4 regions of the Citrobacter sp. Marseille-Q6884 genome follow, and region 1 is predicted to be linked to each of the others. Evidence: predicted binding sites of a transcription regulator. Region 1 holds the regulator's gene; each other region holds the start of a gene.
The links. The regulator PurR, encoded in region 1, represses purine synthesis genes. The targets are predictions, from matches to a motif close to CANGCAAACGTTTGCNTG.
Positions count from the first base shown of each region.

Region 2: the regulator PurR is predicted to act here: its motif matches at 2,893-2,910, upstream of purL (phosphoribosylformylglycinamidine synthase).
Region 3: the regulator PurR is predicted to act here: its motif matches at 2,543-2,560, upstream of carA (glutamine-hydrolyzing carbamoyl-phosphate synthase small subunit).
Region 4: the regulator PurR is predicted to act here: its motif matches at 2,546-2,563, upstream of tusA (sulfurtransferase TusA).

Region 1 is NZ_CAMDRE010000002.1:1,498,238-1,502,494, reverse strand. Features, by position in the region: gene punC (purine nucleoside transporter PunC) at 1-606, opposite strand, end outside; gene punR (DNA-binding transcriptional activator PunR) at 718-1,641, shown strand; gene purR (HTH-type transcriptional repressor PurR) at 1,647-2,672, opposite strand; gene cydH (cytochrome bd-I accessory subunit CydH) at 2,970-3,059, shown strand; gene N7268_RS22315 (MFS transporter) at 3,237-4,257, shown strand, end outside.
Region 2 is NZ_CAMDRE010000002.1:161,881-166,137, forward strand. Features, by position in the region: gene yfhb (phosphatidylglycerophosphatase C) at 1-584, shown strand, start outside; gene tadA (tRNA adenosine(34) deaminase TadA) at 602-1,138, shown strand; gene mltF (membrane-bound lytic murein transglycosylase MltF) at 1,175-2,728, opposite strand; gene purL (phosphoribosylformylglycinamidine synthase) at 2,997-4,257, shown strand, end outside.
Region 3 is NZ_CAMDRE010000001.1:1,831,603-1,835,859, forward strand. Features, by position in the region: gene N7268_RS08720 (class I mannose-6-phosphate isomerase) at 1-41, opposite strand, end outside; gene N7268_RS08725 (LacI family DNA-binding transcriptional regulator) at 231-1,238, shown strand; gene dapB (4-hydroxy-tetrahydrodipicolinate reductase) at 1,372-2,193, shown strand; gene carA (glutamine-hydrolyzing carbamoyl-phosphate synthase small subunit) at 2,652-3,800, shown strand; gene carB (carbamoyl-phosphate synthase large subunit) at 3,819-4,257, shown strand, end outside.
Region 4 is NZ_CAMDRE010000001.1:878,400-882,656, forward strand. Features, by position in the region: gene zntA (Zn(II)/Cd(II)/Pb(II) translocating P-type ATPase ZntA) at 1-2,189, shown strand, start outside; gene tusA (sulfurtransferase TusA) at 2,241-2,486, opposite strand; gene N7268_RS04265 (7-cyano-7-deazaguanine/7-aminomethyl-7-deazaguanine transporter) at 2,655-3,320, shown strand; gene N7268_RS04270 (DcrB family lipoprotein) at 3,393-3,950, shown strand; gene N7268_RS04275 (MFS transporter) at 3,954-4,257, opposite strand, start outside.

The DNA.
Region 1 (4,257 bases):
GGAACGTAACAGGGTCGCAAACGTCAATTTATCCTGACTATCGTCACGCGCCTGAGAGGTCGGTTTTAACCGCAGGGCGGGCAGCATCAGGATTAATGTAATGGCAAACAGCGTGGCAAAAATGGCCTGCCAGGAAAAATGCACCAGGATCCAGCTCCCTAATAATGGCGCGAGGGCAGGAGATAAGCCCACCAGCGGCATAATCGTGGCAAAGATACGGTTTACTTTATGAGACGGATAATAGTCGGTAACCAGTGCCTGCCAGATAACCGACGCGGCGCAGACGCCAACGGCCTGGATAAAGCGCAGTACCAACAGACCTGTGGCGTTTTCAACCCATAACATGCCCAGACTTCCCAGCGCGAAGATGGATAAACCCAGCAGCAAAATCGGCTTGCGACCGTAGCGGTCGGAGAGTGGCCCCCACAGAAGTTGCGCGACGGCAAAACCGGCTAAGAACAGACTCAGGCTGGCGCTGACGGCAGACGCAGGGGTTTGCAGATCGGACTGAATAGCAGCAAAGGCGGGCAAATACATATCCGTTGCCAGAAAGCCGAGCACGCTAAGACCGGCCAGCCAGACTAAAAACCCTTTTCCAGGTTGCATAATTGTTTCTCTTTTTAGCAGTAATACAGTGCCGCAGAGTGTAGTGAGTGTAATTCTCGCTGTGAAACGCTAATATTTGTTTACTGGTTTCAAATTTTTTGTAGGCAGAGTATGTGGTCAGAATATTCACTTGAAGTGGTTGATGCTGTGGCGCGTAACGGAAGCTTTAGTTCGGCTGCGCAGGAGTTGCACCGTGTACCCTCCGCGGTGAGTTATACCGTGCGCCAACTGGAAGAGTGGCTTGCTGTGCCGCTTTTCGAACGACGTCATCGGGATGTGGAATTAACGCCTGCGGGTGTATGGTTTTTAAAAGAGGGTCGGTCTGTTATCAAAAAAATGCAGATCACACGTCAGCAATGTCAACAAATCGCCAATGGCTGGCGAGGGCAGTTGGCGATTGCGGTAGACAATATTGTTCGGCCAGAACGAACCCGACAAATGATTGTGGATTTTTATCGTCACTTTGATGATGTGGAACTGCTGGTGTTCCAGGAGGTGTTTAACGGCGTCTGGGATGCACTCTCTGATGGTCGCGTTGAACTGGCTATCGGCGCCACGCAGGCGATCCCGGTGGGGGAACGTTACACGTTTCGCGATATGGGAATGCTGAGCTGGAGTTGTGTGGTGGCAAGTCATCATCCGTTGGCCTCGCTTCCCGGACCGCTCAGTGACGATACGTTGCGCAACTGGCCGTCGTTGGTGCGCGAAGACACCTCCCGCACATTACCGAAGCGAATCACCTGGCTGCTTGATAACCAAAAGCGCGTTGTGGTGCCTGACTGGGAATCTTCGGCGACCTGTTTATCGGCGGGGCTGTGTGTGGGTATGGTGCCGACGCATTTTGCGAAACCGTGGATCGATAGCGGCAAGTGGGTTGCGTTACAGCTTGAAAATCCCTTCCCTGATGCCGCCTGTTGCCTGACCTGGCAACAAAACGATATGTCACCGGCATTAAGCTGGCTGTTGGATTATCTGGGGGATAGCGAAACGCTGAATAAAGAGTGGTTGCGGGAGCCTGAAGAGACTCCCGCATAGTACGCTTAACGACGATAATCGCGGAACGGACCGTCAGCAACGGAGCGACGTTCAACCAGGCGCGGGTGCACCTCGATGGACTGCGACTCTTCGCGCTTATTCACGATACGGTCTAACAGCATGTTAAAGGCCGTTTCGCCGAGTGAATCTTTTGGCTGATGAATGGTGGTCAATGCTGGCGTGAAGAAGCGCGCGTTGCGCACGTTATCGTAACCGATCAACGACACATCCTGCGGAACGCGTAAACCCATCTCGTCAGCGGCGCAAAGCGCGCCCATGGCCATAATATCCCCGCCACAAAAGACCGCTGTCGGACGGTGGGACTGAGAGAGGATTTGCTGCATCGCGCGGTAACCTGATTCAGGCTCGAAATCGCCCTGGACAATCCAGTTTTCCGGCACTTTAATCAGCGCTTCTTCCATGGCTTTCATAAAGCCAGCCAGACGACCCGCGCCGGTGTTGCGCTCCATCGGGCCAGGGATCACGCCAATCTCACGGTGGCCGCGCTCAATCAGGTACCGACCTGCCATATAACCACCTTCGAAGGCGTTATCAATGACGGTATCGGTAAAATCGGCTTTGGCCTCGCCCCAGTCCATAACGACCATAGGAATATGGCGATACTCTTCGAGCATGGAAAGCAGGGACTCCGGGTACTCAGAGCACATGACCAGCAGGCCATCCACGCGCTTTTGCGCCATCATGGAGAGATATGCCTGCTGTTTTTCGAGGCTATTCCATGCGTTGCCCAGAATCAGCGTATAGCCTTTCTGGAAGCAATTTTTTTCGACGGCTTCGATAATTTCAGCGAAGTAGGCCGCTTCACTACTGGTCGCCAGCAAGCCGATCGATTTGGTGTGATTCACCTTCAGGCTGCGCGCTACTGCGCTGGGGGAGTAGTGCAGCTCTTTAATCGCCGCCCAGACAGCATTACGGGTTTCTTCCGCGACAAAACGCGTCTTGTTAATTACGTGTGATACGGTTGTAGTGGAAACGTTTGCTCGCTTCGCTACATCTTTAATTGTTGCCATTACATCTCACTCCAGACCATATCCTAAGCTCCTGAGAATACTCCAGGTAAACGTTTGCCTTTAAACACCCTGACCACAACGTCAGGGTTGCGGCACGCCGGGAAAACGACACGGAACGTCAGAAAGGGGTCAATGGCCGGTACGCTAATCAAGTAAGCGTCGAATTTTGTCTGATCTTAACGAAAAGGGGAAGAGTTAAAAGCAGTTATCAATATAAATCGTGAGAGATTTTTGCGTTCAAGTGTGCAAAAATGCGCAATATCACTTTTTGTGTGGGAATAAAAAGGAGAAAACTTGATGAGCACCGATCTGAAATTTTCGTTAGTCACCACCATTATTGTTCTGGGTCTGATTGTAGCGGGTGGTTTGACCGCGGCACTGCATTGATTTATCCCGAGGGAGAACGCTCTCCCTCATCCCACCTGTTTGTCTTTCCCTCCTATTGTTTGCGAATAAGCAAAAGTCTTTTGCAGTTTTGTTAACTTTATTATTTTTGCGATCAATGTCATGCTTTTGCACTCTTATCGGGTGTCGTGCCACGGCTCGACGTTATGGAGTCGATGTATGAAAATAAATTATCCCTTATTGGCGCTGGCAATTGGTGCGTTTGGTATTGGCACGACTGAATTTTCCCCTATGGGATTATTGCCCGTCATCGCCAGGGGCGTGGATGTCTCCATTCCTGCGGCGGGGATGCTAATTAGCGCCTACGCGGTGGGGGTGATGATTGGCGCGCCGCTGATGACATTACTGCTTTCGCATCGTGCGCGTCGCAATGCGCTCATTTTTCTGATGGCGATTTTTACGCTGGGCAATGTGCTTTCGGCAATATCGCCGGACTACACCACGCTTATGTTGTCGCGTATCTTGACCAGTCTTAACCATGGGGCGTTTTTTGGGCTCGGTTCCGTTGTGGCGGCAAGTGTTGTGCCAAAGCACAAGCAGGCCAGCGCAGTCGCGACCATGTTTATGGGATTAACCATTGCCAATATTGGCGGCGTTCCTGCCGCGACCTGGCTCGGTGAAACTATCGGCTGGCGTATGTCGTTTATGGCGACAGCCGGTCTGGGTGTTATCGCGATGGTCAGTCTGTTCTTCTCACTCCCCAAAGGCGGGGCGGGAGAGCGGCCCGATGTGCGCAAAGAACTTGCCGTATTACTGCGCCCGCAAGTGTTATCCGCGCTTCTCACCACCGTACTGGGGGCCGGCGCGATGTTCACCCTCTATACCTACATTTCGCCGGTGTTGCACAGTATCACCCATGCAACCCCCGCCTTTGTGACCGGCATGCTGGTGCTGATAGGCGTCGGGTTTTCCATCGGTAACTATCTGGGTGGGCGACTGGCGGACCGTTCGGTGAATGGCACGCTGAAAGGATTTTTGCTGTTGCTGATGGTTATTATGCTGGCGATTCCGTTTCTGGCGCGTAACGAGTTGGGCGCTGCCATCAGTATGGTGGTGTGGGGCGCGGCCACGTTTGCCGTCGTTCCGCCGTTGCAGATGCGCGTAATGCGCGTTGCCAGTGAAGCGCCAGGGCTCTCTTCATCAGTCAATATTGGCGCATTTAATCTGGGGAATGCGCTGG
Region 2 (4,257 bases), 1.3 Mb from region 1:
ACCAGCAGGATATGTTTGGTAGTTTTCTGCGTTATCTGCTGCGTCGCCAACCGTTGAATGCGCTGCTCGTGTTGCCCCTGCTACCGGTTATTGCTGTCGCGTTATTGATAAAAGGGCGCGCCGCCCGTTGGCCAATGAGCCTGCTCCTGTGGGGCTGCACGTTTGGTCGCCGTGAAGCGCGCCTGAAAGCCCATCAGGCGGATTTTGTTCGCTGGTTTCGCCAACACGTTACGGCCTTTCCGTTGGTGCAACAGCGTCTAACGACCTATCTGTTAAGCTCTGATGCCGATATCTGGTTGATTACCGGCTCTCCGCAATCGCTGGTTGAGCAGGTTTACTTTGACACCCCCTGGTTACCGCGCGTGAACATTATCGCCAGTCAAATGGCCCGGGGCTACGGCGGCTGGGTACTGCCGCTGCGCTGTCTGGGTCATGAGAAAGTGATCCAACTGGAACGTCAGATTGGCGCGCCGCTGCACCTTTACAGTGGCTACAGCGACAGCAAGCAGGACAATCCGCTCCTCTCTTTCTGCCAGCATCGCTGGCGCGTCACGCCGCGCGGGGAGTTGCAGCAACTCGAATAGAGTAAACGATAGCGTCTGTGTATAATGCGCCCGCTTTTATTACTGGAGTTCTGCCTTTGTCTGAGAGTGAATTTAGCCACGAATACTGGATGCGTCATGCTTTAACGCTGGCTAAGCGTGCCTGGGATGAGCGTGAAGTCCCGGTTGGCGCGGTATTGGTACATAACAATCGCGTTATTGGCGAAGGCTGGAACCGACCGATTGGACACCACGATCCCACCGCGCATGCTGAAATCATGGCGCTGCGTCAGGGGGGGCTGGTGCTACAAAATTACCGTTTACTGGATGCCACGCTGTATGTCACCCTGGAACCGTGTGTAATGTGCGCAGGTGCGATGGTGCACAGTCGAATTGGTCGGGTGGTCTTTGGCGCCCGTGATGCGAAAACCGGCGCTGCAGGTTCGTTAATTGATGTGCTGCATCACCCGGGTATGAACCATCGGGTTGAGGTCACAGAAGGTATACTGCGGGATGAATGTGCTGCGCTGCTGAGTGATTTCTTCCGTATGCGTCGCCAGGAAATCAAAGCCCTGAAGAAATCTGCCAGTCTGTAAATCGTGGCATGACCGCCTGATGGTCATTCGGTAAAACTATTTCTCCTCCTCCTTCTTCTGCGCAGAAAAAAGCAGAGAAGGGGAGTGGGTCAGATAGTTCGCTGACGTCTGAGAGAGGAATTCAGAGAGCGGGAATTTCTCATGCCCTAAAAGCTCTGCCGGAGAAACCGCCGGGTAATCCTGCGCCAGTTGCTGTGTTTCTATCGCCTGTTTTTCTTTCTCTTGCAGATACCCTACCAGGCTTATCTGGTACTTACGAATATTTTCTACATAGGCGTAAGCTTCATGCCCACGGGCATAGCCATAGGTCAGTTTATTGTAATAGGGCTTTTGACTGAGCAGCGGCAGACGTTGCTTAACGTCGGCCCAGCTGTCCGGGTTGCCTTTGGTTTTTACCGTCAGCGCCCGCGCATCCAGCATATGTGCATATCCCATATTGTAGGCCGCCAGCGCAAACCAGATACGTTCTCCTTCCGGGACGGTATCCGGTACCTTGCTCATCATATCCTGCAGATAACGCGCGCCCCCGCTGATGCTCTGTTCTGCGTCCGTCCGGTCTGTCAGCCCCAGACTCTGGGCCGTATTTTTCGTTAACATCATCAGGCCGCGAACCCCGGTGGGGGAGGTTGCCTGCGCATCCCAGTGCGACTCCTGATAAGCGATCGCCGCGAGCAGTCGCCAGTCTATCTCTTGGGCATACTTTTCAAACAAAGGTTTGAGATCCGGCAATACGCTATCTACCGCGCGTAAAAAAGTGCGGGTATCGACATAATCAAAATCATCGCCATGCCCCAGATATTTCTCCTCCAGCCGCGCCAGCGAACCGTCTTCATTCATGGTGTTAAAGAAATCCAACAGGGCGGCGGACAAGGTATTGTCGTTATCCAGAGGACTAAACCAGGTCACAGGTTGCTCGTCGGAGACATCCAGCGCGACGGCCAGTTCAGGGTGTACGCGCTGGTACAGGCTGATAGCCACTGAATCGGCAATGGTGTAGTCCAGTTTACCGGCGACGACCTCATCAAGCAGTTCCGTCGTTCCCTTTTTGTCATCCACCTTCCAGCTGAGATCGGGATATTTTTTCTCTTTTAGCTGCTGGAGATCGTTTACCACAACGTGCCCGGGCGCGATGGTCAGCTGATTTTCATTCACAGTAGCAAGCGTGCGGGGACGATATTGCCCGACCCGGTACACCAGCTGTTGTGAAACAGAATAGTAGGTGGGGCCAGGCTGATAGTTTTTAACGCGTTCACTGTTGTAGACCAGACCCGCGGCTAAGAGATCCGCTTCACCGTTATCCAGGTCATCAAAAAGCTGACTGATGTTCTGGCGCACCGTGATTTTTAACTTCACACCTAAATAGTCAGCGAACTGTTGGGTCAGCTCATAATCCAGGCCAAACGTTTTGCCGTTGAGCGTGGAGTGCGTTAACGGTGAGTCTATGGTACTGACGCGCAACACTCCCCGCGCTTGGATCGCGGCGATACGATTGTCGGCTTTACCGAACCAGGGGATAGATGGCCAGAGGGCCGCTGCCAGCAGCAGCGTCAATATGCCGATGAACAGATAATTAATCTTTAATTTTTTCAATTAGTTAATTCTCTGAACCGTGCGTTGTCTCAGCCTGCTGTTGTCGTGATTAAGAAGTGAATTAGTCATTAATGTGCGGCATTTTGCTTAAACTTGCGTCAGTTGGCAACTCATTCAGAAATCAGACCGCATTTGATGACAACAGAAGGCCGTGATTTTATTTCGACGCAAACGGTTTCGTCTGTGCGTCAGATTCTTTATAATGACGCCCGTTTCCCCCCTTGCGCACACTTATAAGCGCCTCAGGCGCTTCGAAGACGAGAGACTTATGATGGAAATTCTGCGTGGTTCGCCTGCACTGTCTGCATTCCGTATTAACAAACTGCTGGCGCGTTTTCAGGCGGCCAATCTTCAGGTCCACAATATTTACGCTGAGTATGTCCATTTTGCTGACCTGAATGCCCCGTTAAACGAGGATGAGCATGCGCAACTTGCACGCCTGTTGAAATATGGTCCTGCGCTTCACAGCCATGCCCCTGAAGGAAAACTGTTACTGGTTACGCCTCGTCCGGGCACCATCTCCCCCTGGTCTTCTAAAGCGACTGACATTGCCCACAACTGCGGCTTGCAGCAAATTAGCCGCCTGGAGCGGGGTATCGCCTGGTATGTTGAAGCCTCGACGCTGACCGCTGAACAGTGGCAGGCGGTAGCCGCGCTTCTGCATGACCGCATGATGGAAACGGTCTTCTTTGACTTGAACGAAGCAGAAAAACTGTTTGTTCATCACCAGCCTGCACCGGTTGCCAGTGTGGATCTGCTCGGTGAAGGCCGTCAGGCGCTGATCGATGCCAACCTGCGTCTGGGCCTGGCACTGGCTGATGACGAAATCGACTACTTACAGGATGCGTTTACGAAACTGGGACGCAACCCGAACGATATCGAACTGTATATGTTCGCGCAGGCTAACTCTGAGCACTGCCGCCATAAGATTTTTAACGCCGATTGGGTTATCGACGGTAAAGAGCAGCCAAAGTCGCTGTTCAAAATGATTAAAAACACCTTCGAAACCACGCCGGATCACGTTCTGTCTGCGTATAAAGATAACGCCGCCGTCATGGAAGGTTCTGAGGTGGGTCGCTACTTTGCCGACCATCAGACGGGTCGCTACGATTTCCATCAGGAGCCTGCGCATATCCTGATGAAGGTAGAAACACACAACCACCCGACGGCGATTTCGCCGTGGCCGGGCGCGGCAACGGGCTCCGGCGGTGAAATTCGTGATGAAGGCGCAACCGGACGCGGCGCGAAGCCGAAAGCCGGGCTGGTGGGCTTCTCTGTTTCCAACCTGCGTATTCCAGGCTTTGAGCAACCGTGGGAAGAAGATTTCGGTAAACCTGACCGTATCGTTACCGCGCTGGATATCATGACCGAGGGCCCGTTGGGCGGCGCGGCGTTTAATAACGAATTTGGTCGCCCAGCGCTGACCGGCTACTTCCGTACTTACGAAGAGAAAGTGAACAGCCACAACGGCGAAGAGCTGCGCGGCTACCACAAACCTATCATGCTGGCGGGCGGGATCGGCAACATCC
Region 3 (4,257 bases), on a different contig from region 1:
TGAATAGCAACTTCAGGAAATTTATTATAGGTCGTTTGCATGTTTTCTCTCCGTATTCGCTAAGTTAAGATTAATCGATTAACCTTATTTTGATAGTGTGGTTAACGCGATTAACCCGCCATAATCAGCAATAGACCGAGTGAAATGCGTGTTAATGTGAGAGCAGTCACAGGGAAATATGCAATTTTTAGGTTATTCGATTAACCTGAAGTGAATGAACAGGAGGAATCATGACAACAGTGACGCTGGCGCAGGTGGCTGAACGGGCAGGGGTCTCCACGGCGACTGTCTCAATGGTATTACGTAACCGGGGGCGAATTTCGCAAGCGACGCGTGACCGGGTACTGAAAGCGCTGGATGACACCGGCTATGTTTACAACCAAACCGCTGCCAACTTACGCAATCGCAGCAGTAATCAGGTTGGGCTGCTGCTGCATGACATCACTAACCCGTTTTACGGTGAGATGACGGCGGGTCTGAGCCATGAAATGGAGCGCCATGATTTGCTGCTGTTTCTGGCTAACAGCGAAGAGTCGGGCGAACGGCAGCAAAAATTTGTTGATTCGCTGATGCGTAATAGCGCCTGTGGAATGGTGTTGTGTGCGGCGCGAGAAACACCGCCCTCATTTTTTGAAGCGCTGAAAAGACGTAATATCCCGGCCATCATGGTGGTGCGCCCGCTGAGCGATCCAGATTTTGATTTTGTCGGTACTGATAACTTCCTCGGTACCCAGATGGCGACAACGCATCTGCTAAAGATGGGGCATCAGAATATTGCCTTTATTGGCGGCAGTCCGACTTCCGGTACCCGGGCGCAGCGTATTGGCGGTTTTACCAGTACGCTGCTGGAGAGCGGCATTTCCCCGAATCCGAACTGGATTGTCACCGCGCAGGCCAGCCAGATTGATGGCGCGAAGGTGGCAGAATCGCTATTGTCGCGTTATCCGCAGATTACTGCCGCCGTTTGCTATCAGGATATTGTCGCGCTGGGGGTGATGCAGGCGCTGCGTAAAATGGGACGTGAACCGGGACGCGATTTTGCGCTGGTGGGCTTCGATGATATTACCGAAGCGGCGCTGGTGCAGCCTGCGCTGACCACCGTTTCGGTGGCGGCAAAAGAGATTGGTCGTAAAGCGGGAGAGCTGCTCTATAGCCGGATTCAGGGCAATAATGAGCCGCCGAAACGTATTATTCTGCCCCCCGCGTTGGTGGTGCGAGAGTCATGCGGTTTTTGCTGATCGTCATGCCTTTTACTGATATCTCTCCCTGTTTATCATTAAATTCTAATTATCGATGTTTTCGGCTGGCGGTGCAGCGATGCGCTGGTTAATCTGAAAACGATTCACGCAAAATTAACAAAAGAGAATAGCTATGCATGATGCACAAATCCGCGTTGCCATCGCGGGAGCCGGAGGACGCATGGGGCGTCAGTTGATTCAGGCCACTCTCGGCATGGATGGCGTACAGCTTGGTGCGGCGCTGGAGCGCGAAGGATCTTCCTTGTTGGGAAGCGATGCCGGTGAATTAGCGGGCGCCGGTAAAACGGGCGTTACCGTGCAGAGCAGTCTTGAGGCCATCAAAGATGACTTCGATGTTTTTATCGATTTTACCCGCCCGGAAGGCACGTTGACGCATCTGGCGTTTTGTCGTCAGCATGGCAAAGGGATGGTCATCGGGACGACCGGCTTTGATGAGGCGGGCAAACAGGCTATTCACGATGCGGCGCAGGATATTGGCATTGTCTTTGCCGCAAACTTTAGCGTGGGCGTTAACGTCATGCTGAAGTTACTCGAGAAAGCGGCGAAAGTGATGGGGGATTACACCGACATTGAGATTATTGAAGCTCACCATCGTCATAAAGTGGATGCGCCGTCAGGCACCGCGCTGGCTATGGGAGAAGCGATTGCCGGGGCGCTGGGTAAAGATCTCAAAACATGCGCTGTCTATAGCCGTGAAGGCTATACCGGTGAGCGTGTGCCAGGTTCTATCGGCTTTGCCACAGTACGTGCGGGCGATATCGTAGGGGAACATACCGCAATGTTCGCTGATATCGGTGAGCGTATCGAGATTACACATAAAGCATCCAGTCGTATGACGTTTGCCAATGGCGCAGTGAGATCGGCAATTTGGTTGAAATCTAAGTTAAATGGTCTTTTTGATATGCGAGATGTGCTTGATTTAGGCAGTTTATAACGATTAATTTACCCTTCGTGATGTGGTTATGGTAATCATAATTACTTGATTACATAGGGCAATATTTTATTGCCCTTTTATTTTTTCGTTTAAATCATCATTATTAATATGAGTGGCTTGTTTTTATAAGTTTAGTCATCTGTTTTTGTTGCTTCATTGTAAATTTTGACCAAATGGTCCACTTTTTTGTGTGCTCTCATTCTTTTTTACACTCATTCTGTTCCGCAAGCGTTTTCCAACCCAACTTAGCTGATCTTTTTGCCTGTTAAATCGTATGATTTGTCCCAGTGGCGTAAAATAATAATAAAAATTCCCCTTTCGGGTAGACTTTTGTCCGGGCTATCTCTAGAATGCCGCCGTTTGCCAGAAATCCATAGGTAAGCAAATTTGCATTGATTCAGAATGTCAAAATGAATTAATATGCAAATAAAGTGAGTGAATATTCTCTGGAGGGTGTTTTGATTAAGTCAGCGCTATTGGTTCTGGAAGACGGAACCCAGTTTCACGGTCGGGCCATAGGGGCAACAGGTTCGGCGGTTGGGGAAGTCGTTTTCAATACTTCAATGACCGGTTATCAAGAAATCCTCACTGATCCTTCCTATTCCCGCCAAATCGTCACTCTTACTTATCCTCATATCGGCAATGTCGGCACCAATGAAGCCGATGCAGAATCTTCCCAGGTACACGCGCAAGGTCTGGTCATCCGCGACCTGCCGCTGATTGCCAGCAACTTCCGTGATACCGAAGACCTCTCTTCTTACCTGAAGCGCCATAACATCGTGGCGATTGCCGATATCGATACCCGTAAGCTGACGCGTCTGCTGCGTGAAAAGGGTGCACAAAATGGCTGCATCATCGCAGGGGATAACCTGGATGCGGCACTGGCGCTGGAAAAGGCGAAGTCCTTCCCGGGCCTGAACGGCATGGATCTGGCGAAAGAAGTGACCACTGCAGAGCCTTATCACTGGACGCAGGGGAGCTGGACGCTGGCAGGCGATCTGCCGGAAGCGAAATCAGCAGATGAACTTCCGTTCCACGTCGTGGCTTACGATTTTGGCGCCAAACGCAACATTCTGCGTATGCTGGTGGACCGCGGCTGCCGCCTGACGGTCGTGCCTGCACAAACCTCCGCAGAAGACGTCCTGAAGATGAATCCGGATGGCATCTTCCTGTCTAACGGTCCTGGTGACCCGGCGCCGTGTGATTATGCGATTGCCGCGATTCAGAAATTCCTCGAAACCGATATTCCGGTATTTGGCATCTGCCTCGGCCATCAGTTACTGGCGCTGGCAAGTGGTGCGAAGACCATCAAAATGAAGTTCGGCCATCACGGCGGCAACCATCCGGTGAAAGATATTGATAACAACACCGTGATGATTACCGCGCAGAACCACGGTTTTGCGGTCGATGAAGCCTCCATGCCTGCTAACCTGCGTGTTACGCATAAATCGCTGTTCGATGGCACCCTTCAGGGGATCCACCGCACCGACAAACCGGCGTTTAGCTTCCAGGGCCACCCTGAAGCCAGCCCGGGGCCGCATGATGCTGCGCCGCTGTTCGACCACTTTATCGAGTTAATTGAGCTTTACCGTCAGTCCGCGAAATAATCAGGAGTTAATAGAGCCATGCCAAAACGTACAGACATAAAAAGTATCCTGATTCTGGGCGCGGGTCCGATTGTTATCGGCCAGGCGTGTGAGTTTGACTATTCCGGTGCGCAGGCGTGTAAAGCCCTGCGTGAAGAGGGTTACCGCGTTATCCTGGTGAACTCCAACCCGGCCACCATTATGACCGACCCGGAAATGGCCGATGCGACCTACATCGAGCCGATTCACTGGGAAGTCGTACGTAAAATCATTGAAAAAGAGCGCCCGGATGCGGTGCTGCCGACCATGGGCGGACAGACGGCGCTGAACTGCGCGTTGGAACTGGAACGTCAGGGCGTGCTGGAAGAGTTTGGCGTTACCATGATTGGCGCCACGGCGGATGCGATTGATAAAGCAGAAGACCGCCGTCGCTTCGATATCGCGATGAAGAAAATTGGTCTCGATACCGCGCGTTCTG
Region 4 (4,257 bases), on a different contig from region 1:
CTGATGCCAATGGCAAAAAAGCCCCACAGTTTTCTTCATTCAAGCTCGCGCCTGCGCCACAGAAGGCAGATGACTGCTGCTGTGAAGGCAGTTGCTCAACCCCGCCCCCTGTATCCGATACCGTCGTAGGTACGCGCTTTTCCTGGAAAGTATCCGGCATGGATTGCGCGGCATGTGCCCGTAAGGTGGAAAATGCGGTTCGCCGGGTAAGCGGTGTTAATCAGGTTCAGGTGCTGTTCGCCACGGAAAAACTGGTGGTCGATGCCGGTTCTGATATCCGCCAACAAATTGAAAGCGCGGTGCAAAAAGCGGGCTATACCCTGCGCGATGAGCAGGCATCGGAAGAGGCTCCCGAGTCCCGCTTTAAAGAGAACCTGCCGCTGATGATGCTGATCATCATGATGGCGATCAGTTGGGGCCTGGAGCAGTTCAATCATCCCTTTGGTCAGATAGCGTTTATCGCCACCACGCTGGTTGGCCTGTATCCCATTGCCCGTCAGGCGCTGCGTCTGATAAAAACCGGTAGCTACTTTGCCATTGAAACGCTGATGAGCGTCGCCGCCATCGGTGCGCTGTTTATCGGCGCAACGGCAGAAGCCGCCATGGTGTTGTTGCTGTTCTTAATTGGCGAGCGTCTGGAGGGATGGGCTGCCAGCCGCGCCCGCAAAGGGGTCAGCGCGCTGATGGCGCTCAAGCCGGAAACCGCGATTCGTCTGCGCAATGGCGAGCGTGAAGAGGTTGCCATCAATACGCTACAGCCCGGTGACATCATTGAAGTTGCCGCTGGCGGACGCTTACCCGCCGACGCAAAACTGGTCTCCGGCTTTGCCAGCTTTGATGAAAGCGCCCTGACCGGGGAATCTATCCCGGTTGAACGCGCATTGGGCGAAAAAGTCCCGGCGGGCGCGACCAGCGTTGACCGCCTTGTGACACTCGAAGTCCTCTCCGAACCGGGCGCCAGCGCCATCGATCGTATTCTGAAGCTGATTGAAGAAGCCGAAGAGCGTCGGGCGCCGATTGAACGCTTTATTGACCGGTTCAGCCGGATTTACACCCCCGCCATTATGGCCGTTGCGCTGCTGGTCACCCTCGTGCCACCGCTGCTGTTTGCCGCGTCGTGGCAGGAGTGGATTTATAAAGGGCTGACGCTGCTGCTGATTGGTTGTCCGTGCGCACTGGTTATCTCAACGCCTGCAGCGATCACCTCCGGGCTGGCGGCGGCGGCACGTCGCGGCGCGCTCATCAAAGGCGGCGCGGCGCTGGAACAGTTGGGCAGAGTCACTCAGGTGGCGTTTGATAAAACCGGGACGCTGACGGTCGGTAAACCGCGCGTGACGGCGATCCATCCGGCAAGCGGGATCAGCGAGTCTGAACTGCTGGCGCTGGCGGCAGCGGTAGAACAAGGTGCCACGCACCCGTTGGCACAGGCCATTGTCCGCGAAGCACAGACGCGTGAGCTGACGATTCCGGTCGCGACAGAACAGCGCGCGCTGGTCGGTTCAGGGATAGAAGCACAGGTTAACGGCGAGCGCATACTGATTTGCGCGGCGGGCAAACAGCCTGCAGAAGCCTTTGCCGGGCAGATAAGTGAACTTGAAAGCGCGGGTCAAACCGTGGTGCTGGTGCTGCGTAACGATGCCGTACTTGGTGTCATTGCCCTCCAGGACACGCTGCGTGATGACGCCCGTACCGCCATCAGCGAGCTTCATCAGTTGGGTGTGAAAGGGGTGATCCTGACCGGCGATAACCCACGCGCCGCGGCAGCCATTGCCGCAGAACTGGGTCTGGAATTCAACGCAGGGCTGTTACCGGAAGATAAAGTTCGGGTGGTCACCAGCCTGAACCAACAGTCTCCGCTGGCCATGGTCGGCGACGGGATTAACGACGCCCCGGCGATGAAAGCGGCTACCATCGGCATCGCCATGGGCAGCGGTACCGACGTCGCGCTGGAAACCGCTGACGCGGCCCTGACCCACAACCGTCTACGCGGTCTGGTACAAATGATTTCGCTGGCGCGCGCCACCCACGCCAACATTCGTCAGAATATTGCGATCGCGCTGGGTTTAAAGGGCATTTTCCTGATTACCACGCTGCTCGGGATCACCGGTTTGTGGCTGGCCGTGCTGGCGGATACAGGTGCGACAGTGCTGGTGACGGCCAACGCGCTGCGCTTGTTGCGTAAAGGGTAACGTATTGTTGTTTGCCGGATGAAGCGCTTTGGCGGCGACATCCGGCATCGGTTACTGGCCTTTTCGCACCAGATAGCGGTACGGCAAAGAGTCGGTCTCTTTTGCCACCAGCTCATGTTCCATAAAAGTACAGAAGCCCGGAATATCGCGGGTTGTCGCCGGATCGTCCGCGACAATCAGCAGCGTTTCTCCGGCCTGCATGCCGCGCACGGTTTTACGCACCATCATGACGGGTTCCGGGCAGCGCAGTCCCTGGGCATCAAGGGTATGGTCAGGAGAAGTAAACAGATCGCTCATCATTGTCTCGTTCAATAAAAAACGGCGTTATTTTACGCTCTGTTGTCGTGTAAGCCAATCAGGTTAACGATTGCGTGAAAAACAACCATTGCAATGTGCTCTTAAAGCAGTATCATGCGACGGTTTTTTATTGGGTTCCCTCACCCCATCCAACAAAAAGGTCACAATATGACTCCGTTTACACAAACTCAGCGCGTAAAAGCGTTGTTCTGGCTTTCGCTATTTCATCTGCTGGTGATCACCTCCAGCAACTATCTGGTGCAGCTTCCAATCTCCATTTTTGGTTTCCATACCACGTGGGGCGCTTTTAGCTTTCCGTTTATTTTTCTGGCGACCGATCTGACCGTACGCATTTTTGGCGCACCGTTGGCGCGACGCATCATCTTTGCGGTGATGGTTCCTGCGCTGTTGATCTCGTATGTGGTTTCGTCGTTGTTCTATATGGGCTCCTGGCAGGGTTTCGGCGCGCTTATGCACTTTAATCTGTTTGTCGCCCGCATCGCCGCTGCCAGTTTTATGGCTTACGCGCTGGGACAAATTCTGGATGTGCATGTCTTTAACCGCCTGCGTCAAAACCGCCGTTGGTGGCTCGCGCCCACCGCCTCCACGCTGTTTGGCAATATCAGCGACACGCTGGCCTTCTTCTTCATCGCCTTCTGGCGTAGCCCGGATGCCTTTATGGCCGAGCACTGGATGGAAATCGCGCTTGTCGATTACTGCTTCAAAGTGCTGATCAGCATTATTTTCTTCCTGCCGATGTACGGCGTGTTGCTGAATATGTTGCTGAAAAGGCTGGCAGATAAATCTGAAATCTCTGCATTGCAGACGAGTTAAAGGTTCATTTTCCGAGTTGTGATAAGATGGACGAATGAGCCGTTATGGCCGTTTATCGAAAGGAAGAAGTCAATGCGCAATCTGGTTAAATATGTCGGTATTGGCCTGCTGGTTATGGGGCTTGCGGCCTGTGATAATAGCGATACAAAAGCGCCAGCAGAGGGTGCTGCCGCAGAAAGTAACGCAACCGGACAACCGGTCAACCTGCTGGACGGCAAGCTCAGTTTTTCCCTGCCAGCAGACATGACCGATCAGAGCGGCAAACTGGGCACTCAGGCCAACAACATGCACGTTTACTCTGACGCAACGGGCCAGAAAGCGGTGATTGTGATCGTGGGTGACAACACCAACGAAGACCTGGCTGTTCTGGCAAAACGTCTGGAAGATCAGCAGCGTAGCCGCGACCCGCAGTTGCAGGTCGTTACCAACAAGTCTATTGAACTGAAAGGTCACACCCTGCAGCAGTTAGACAGCATCATCTCAGCGAAAGGCCAGACCGCTTACTCTTCCGTAGTGTTGGGTAAAGTAGACAACCAGTTGCTGACCCTGCAGATCACTCTGCCTGCTGACGATCAGCAGAAAGCACAGACAACCGCAGAAAACATCATTAACACCCTGGTTATCCAGTAACGGTTAAGACGATGATACGGCCTCCGGTGACGCCATCGGGGGCCGTTTTTTTAACCGCCAGGTCAGCAGCAGCGCCACCGCCACCAGCCCGGCTGCCGCCAGATAGATAACCGGCACGCCCGCCCATGTCATGACCAGTCCCGCCAGCGGTCCGGTAACCCCCAGCGATAAATCCATAAACACCGTATACGTTGCCAGCGCAGCACCCTGATTTTGTTGCGGTACCGCTTTTACTGCCACCACGCCCAACGCAGGGAAAACCAGCGAGAACCCGGCGCCTGCCAGCAGAACGCCCACTTTCGCCATC